Linked DNA regions of Prosthecobacter sp.. The protein of the gene in region 1 interacts with the protein of each later gene in a pairwise test. Links are inferred from orthologs where the notes say so. Each region holds a gene or a part of one and is shown on either strand. Other genes may lie near its edges.

Region 1 (3,107 bases):
TGCAGGCGTATGCGGCGAACTTGTAGCGTTCAGCGGCGCATAAGGTCGGGATTCAAAGAGGTTTAGCCATAACGCTGTTGACGAACTCGACGGAATTGTTTCTCATCAACTAGTTAGGCTTCATTCCATGCAACCTCTAAGGCTAGAAATCGACACTCGAAATGATGGCTCCGCTGATTCCTTTCAAGCGGGGTGTCTGGAATTTAGCCGCCTCCGCGCCATTCCACAGTTTCTGCGACACGAGGTAAATTCATCGTCGCGGCACGTAGTCCATCTTTTCGCGAAGGGACCAGATATCCAAAGAGACAGCCCGCAGATTTATGTGAGCATGTTTCGATTGCCTGAGTCGGAGCCCATGTTCTCGGAGCGTCTAAAATCCACGGAGGCTGTGCGCGTAGACTTCCGTCTTCCGGATTCGCACCGTTTTGATCTCACTCTTTTGGCGTTTCCTTCCATACCCCCCGAGTTCTGCCATGAAGCATTTCGGATTGCGGACGGGCCTGCTCGCAGAATCGTCCATGTATACCGATCCAGTCATTGGGCAGTGATTGTGGAGTTCTCCTTAGCGTCCGTTAATTTCATGGATCGAGGGTTCTTCCGTAATTTTGCGGAGAATTGCAAATTTACCCCCCTCACGCAGCCATTATGAATCCATTATCCCGCATTGATTGGGACTACATTGCTACGATTTATGAAACCGGAATCCCCAGGCTTCTGAAAGAAGTCGATAAGGTGGACCCGATGGCACTATGTTTCTGGAACGATTCTAACGGTGGGTTCAATTTCGATATATACCAAGTCGTGGTCGACGAGCACCTCAAATCACTTGAAGGACTTGCAAAAATCCCCGGAGAGAAGCAAATCCGTTTGGGCGATCGAGTGCCAAACTGGGGTCAAGAATGGTCTCAACTAGACGATATCTTCGAGGAGGTCGGAGATGAACTCGCGGATGAAGATGACTATGAGTCTCTCGATGAAAAAATCAGGAGTACGTTAAGGGACGTAGCCGAACGATTTGCCGCCCTGAATTTTGGCATGGCCTCCGACCTAGCAGTCTGGTGGATGATCACGGGTGAAGTCTATCAAGATCCCGCAGGGGCATGGCGAAGCATTGGCTTTCGATCCACGAAGAGTGGTCACGCAAATGGGTCCTAACGTTGACGTTGGCCAACTGCTCACCGTCCCCGCTTCAACCTCTCCAGCTTCACCCCCGCCGCATCCAGCGTCTCCACCTGCTTCGCGAAGTGGAAGCGAATGAAGCGGTGTTCGGGTTCGCGGAAGAAGCTGGAGCCGGGGACACCCGCGACGCCGATCTCGCGCACGAACCATTCGGCGGCCTCGGTGTCGGTGGCGAAGCCGAGGGATGAGATGTCCATCAACACGTAGTAAGCGCCGTGCGGTTCGGTGAACGGCAGGCCAGTGGCGCGGAGATGATTGAGGAAGACATCGCGCTTCGCGGTGTAGAGATCGCGCAGGCCGTGGTAGTAGCTGTCCGGCAGCTCCAGTCCGGCGATGGCGGCCTCCTGCAAGGGCGCGGCAGCGCCGACGGTGAGGAAATCATGCACTTTCCGCGCCTGCGCGATGATGTGCGGCGCGGCCTGGACATAACCGAGCCGCCAGCCGGTGATGGAGTAGGTTTTGGAGAGCGAATTGCACACGATCACGCGTTCTGCGGCTCCGGGCAGCGAATGCATGTAAACGTGCTCATGCGGCGCATAGACGATGTGCTCATAAGGCTCGTCGGTGATGACGAAGGCGTCGTGTTTTTCGGCGAGATCGAGGATCGTTTGCAGTTCGGCACGCGTGAAGACTTTGCCGGTCGGATTGGATGGATTGCAGACGATGATGGCCTTCGCGCCTTGGGCGAAAGCGCGGGCGAGTTCATCGGGATCGAAGCCGAACTGCGGCGGACGCAGCGGGACATAGATCGGTTCAGCGCCGGAGAGGATGGCATCGGCGGCGTAGTTCTCGTAGAAGGGCGAGAAGACGATCACTTTGTCCCCCGGCTCGCAGCAGGTCATCATCGCGCACATCATCGCCTCCGTGCTGCCGCAGGTGACGACGAGGTTTTGATCAGGATCGATCGCCGTGCCGGAGAAATGCGTGATCTTCCGCGCCAGCGCCTGCCGGAAGCGCGGCGCGCCCCAGGTCACGGCATATTGATGAAACGGGCCGCGAGTGGCACGTTCGAGCGCGGCAAGCAGTTCCTCAGGCGGATTGAAGTCGGGGAAGCCCTGCGAGAGATTGATCGCGCCATGCTGGTTCGAGAGCCGCGTCATCGCGCGGATGACGGATTCGGTGAAGGCGTGGAGTCGGCGTGAGGTCGCGGGCATCCTTGCGCATTTGGCGAGATGCCGCGAGGCTGCAAGCGCCCGTCTGCATCGTCATGTTACTGAAACACCTCATCCACGCCCTTCTTCTGCTGGCTTCGTCCGCTCAAGCGACGGAAAGCTGGCATTACCTCGACAACGGCCAGGTGAGGCTTGGTGTGAACCTCAAGGCCGGAGCCTGCATCGGCTGGTTTTCGCCTTCGGGTTCACAGGACAACCTGCTCAACGCTTACGATGTGGGCCGTTATGTGCAGCAGTCGTATTATGGCGATGAGGACGGCAGCGACTGGAACGGCAAGCCGTGGCGCTACAATCCGGTGCAGGGTGGGAGCTGGAAAAATGCACCTGCGGAAGTCGTGGAGACGAAATTCGACGCCACCAGCTTCTACGCGAAGACGAAGCCACGCCACTGGGCCACGGGAGAGTTCGCACCCGAGTGTGTGATGGAAGAATGGCTGCGACTTGATGGCGGACTGGCGCGATTGAAGTTCAAGATGACTTACACGGGCGAAAAAACGCATGCACCGAGGCATCAAGAGCTTCCCGCGCTGTTTGTGACGCCGAAGCTCGACACGATGGTGTTTGTGGATGCTGAAAAGAAGCTCACGCGCAAACAGCCCGGCTTTCCGAACGAATACATCCGCGTCAGCGAACCATGGTGCGCGTGGGTGGACTCAAGCGATCACGGCATCGGCCTGTTCATGCCTCACACCGATCAAGCAACGTGCTACCGCGTGCGCAACGGCAACAAGGGCGATTGCAGCTACCTCGCGCCGA
Region 2 (3,239 bases), on another replicon or contig:
CTTTGCCTCACCGGAATGCCGAGGGAAAGTTCGGTCACGTCGCCGAACTTCACGGTGTAGGGAATAGTGTGGCCATGCTCATCCTCCGGCATGTGGCCGGTGAGGATGGTGCCGTCGGTGAGCTTCACGGCGTAGTGCTTGAACTTCGCGCTATATTCGAGGCTCTTGTTGAACATGAAGACACCGGCGCAAATCACCGTGATGGCCATGTTGATGCGATACCAGCCGAACTTGCGCAACTTCAAGCAGGCCCAAGCCATGACCACTGTGACGGAGGAGGCGATCAGAACGATGGTGTTCCAGAAGCCGAGGGTGACGTCGAGGTCATGCACCGGCCAAGGATAGTCCGCACCGAGGCGGAGGAAGATGTAAGCGGAGAACAAACCGCCGAAGAGCATGACTTCCGAGGCGAGGAAGAGCCAGATGCCGATCTTGGCGTTGAAGAGGCCGGTGTCCGGGCGGGCGTGGACTGTGTACGGGATTTCCATTGAAGTAGTCGCGGTTCGCGGTTCTCAGTTCGCGGTTAGTGATGCGCCAGCACCTTGTCGGCGGCAGGTTTGGTTTCGGGTTTGCCGGGTTCAGATTCCCACTGCGGATAGAAGTCGGTGACGTGGCCGGGGAGGCTGTACTCGTACGGTCCGCGATGAGCGACCGGATCAAACAGGAAGTTGCCATGCGGCGGCGGCGTGGGTGTGGCCCAGTCCAGCGTGGTGGCATCCCAGGGATTGTCGCTTTCAACTTTTTTGCCGCCTTTGATGCTGAACCAGAAGTTGAAGATGAAGGGCACCTGGCCGAGGGCGAGAATGAAAGCGCCGACGGACATGACGATGTTGAGGGAAAGCATATTGTCCGGAATATCGAGGCCGAAGACGGCGCCGATCTTGTGCGTCAGAGTCGTGGTCCAGTGGGAGAAACCGGCGGTGTTTTCGAAGTATTTGCCGCCGTCATACCAGCGGCGGTGGAAGCCGGCCATGCCCTGGATCATCATGGGCATAAACACGAGGTTCATGCCGATGAGCGACGGCCAGAAGTGCCATTTGCCGAGCCGGTCACTCATGAAACGACCGGTGATCTTCGGGAACCAGTGATAGATGCCAGCAAACAGGGCGAAGATGGTGCCGGGGGCGACAACGTAGTGGAAATGGCCGATCACGTAGTAGGTGTCGTGCAGTGCGAGATCGATGAACGAGAAGGCCAGCGGCAGACCGGTGAGACCGCCGATGCCGAACATGGGCAGGAAAGCACATGCGAAGAGCATCTGCGTGTTGAAGCGGATGGAGCCACCCCACAGCGAGATCATGAGGCAGGTCAGGAGAACCACGGACGGCACTGAGATGAGCACCGTGGTGATCTGGAAGTAGGTGGACATCATCGTGCCCATGCCGGTGAGATACATGTGGTGCGCCCAGACGAGGAAACTGAGGAAACCGAGCGTCAGCACGGAGTACACCATCGACTTGTAGCCCCACAGCGGACGGCGGGCATTGCAGGGAATGACTTCTGTGAGAATGGCGAACGCAGGCAGGATGAGCACGTAAACCTCAGGATGGGCGAGGAACCAGAACAGATGCTGGTAGAGCAGGGGATTACCGCCGCCGGAAATGTCGAGGTGCTTGCCGCCTTCCATCAAACCGGTCGGCAAATAGAAGGAGGAGCCGAACACGCGGTCGGAGAGCTGCAGGATGGCGGCCACTTCAAGCGGCGGGAAGGCCAGCAGGAGCAGGAAACCGATCACAAACATCGCCCAGCAGAAGAAGGGCATCTTCATCCAGGCCATGCCTTTGGTGCGCAGGTTGATGAGGGTGGCGATGAAGTTGACGGAGCCGAGAAGTGACGCGGAGATGTTGAACACCATCGCCGTGAGCCACCAGGTGTGGCCATGCGACCAGACGCTCGTCACGCCGAGGGCCGTCGTCGATGCCAGCGGCGAATACATCGTCCAGCCAGTCTGCACCGGACCGGTGCCGACAAAGAAGCTGTACATCATCAACACACAACTGATGAAGAAGAACCAGTAGCTGAGCATGTTCAGGCGGGGGAACGCCATGTCGATGGTGCCGATTTGCAGCGGCATGACAAAATTGCCGAAAGCGGCGAAGCCCAGCGGCACGATGCCGAAGAACACCATGATCGTGCCGTGCATGGCGCCGAGCATGTTGTAGATCTCGCCGTTGAGCGAGCCGTCTGCGTTCAGCCAGCGGCCGAACATGGCCTCGAAGAGGTCCTTAATGAGGGGGATATCACGAATCAACTCGATCGCCGGCACCGGGACGCCCGGATAAGCGATGCTCCAGCGCATGAGCAGCATGAGGAAGAAGCCGAACAGCAGGAAGATCAAGCCGGAGAGGCCATACTGGATGCCGATGGTCTTGTGATCGCTGGAGAAAATGTACTTCCACACGAAGCTCTGTTCATGGTGCCCGTGCGCATGGTCATCATGCGAGTGATCGTGGGCGTGATCGTGAGAGGTGGCGGCGGCGCTCATAGGCTGGGGGTCAAAAGGTCAAAGTTGAAAGGCTTTCGCGAAATCGAAGGTGAAATCGGCGGTGGCTTTGCCGCCACGGATGGTGACGGTTTGCGAAAGTTTTTGCGGAAACTGCGGGTGCCAGGCCTCGACGACGTATTCGCCGTCCATGAGCGCTCGCGTGATGGTAAAACAACCATCAGTGGCGGATACCGCATTGTGGACACCTTCGTGGACAAACACCCAGGCGCTCATCCAGCGATGCACATCGCATTCGAGGCGGTAGATGCCGGGAACCTGGAAAGCCTTCACGTTTTCATCGCCGCGTGAGGGCTGGCCGATGTTGTCGATGTTCTCGCCTTTGCCATGCGTTCCAGCTTCCTGACGGGCGATGCGGATGTTGTGGAAGGTAAGATCACTGTTGTGAAAGCGAACGTTTTGGCCGGGCTGGATCGCAACCGTATGCGGCAGGAACTCGCACTTCGTCTGATCAATGAGCGGAGCGACCAAAGGCAGATTGCTGGCACGCTGGCTGCCACGCACCGTGATTACCGCATCCGCAAGCGCACCATCGGCGGCGACGCGCCAGGTCGGGTCAATGATGTCGCCGTGACCGGTGCAGAAAGGATTGCCGCCGACATCGACGAGCTTACGCAATTTTGCAGCGTCTGCGCCTTGGAGCATCACTTTGCCGGTGATGCTGGGCGTTTCGGCGATTTCGGCCGCAGGTGTGAGTTTCACCTCGTTCGCGGCCTCGGGCATCTTGCCGCAGCTC

What was found.
Region 2: the proteins of U1A53_RS02340 (region 1) and U1A53_RS06955 interact in binary tests that used the Escherichia coli proteins (3 or more experiments, as listed by UniProt). The link is inferred for Prosthecobacter sp. from one-to-one orthologs.

Annotation. Positions count from the first base shown.
Region 1 is NZ_JAXMIH010000005.1:334,427-337,533, reverse strand. The notes cover bases 255-3,035. They hold U1A53_RS02340 (pyridoxal phosphate-dependent aminotransferase), read right to left. Parts: upstream 2,334-3,035; coding sequence 1,176-2,333; downstream 255-1,175. Other genes in these bases: U1A53_RS02335 (hypothetical protein), read left to right, coding at 2,387-3,035; U1A53_RS02345 (hypothetical protein), read left to right, coding at 646-1,155. Also shown: U1A53_RS02350 (succinylglutamate desuccinylase/aspartoacylase family protein), read left to right, coding at 1-26; more of U1A53_RS02335, read left to right, coding at 3,036-3,107. UniProt on the Escherichia coli protein: Shows aminotransferase activity with methionine and histidine as substrates, and to a lesser extent also with phenylalanine.
Region 2 is NZ_JAXMIH010000006.1:1,019,375-1,022,613, reverse strand. What follows is about bases 5-2,917. They hold U1A53_RS06955 (cbb3-type cytochrome c oxidase subunit I), read right to left. Parts: upstream 2,486-2,917; coding sequence 524-2,485; downstream 5-523. Other genes in these bases: U1A53_RS06950 (plastocyanin/azurin family copper-binding protein), read right to left, coding at 2,504-2,917; U1A53_RS06960 (cytochrome c oxidase subunit 3), read right to left, coding at 5-488. Outside these bases: more of U1A53_RS06960, read right to left, coding at 1-4; more of U1A53_RS06950, read right to left, coding at 2,918-3,239. UniProt on the Escherichia coli protein: Cytochrome bo(3) ubiquinol oxidase is the terminal enzyme in the aerobic respiratory chain of E.coli that predominates when cells are grown at high aeration.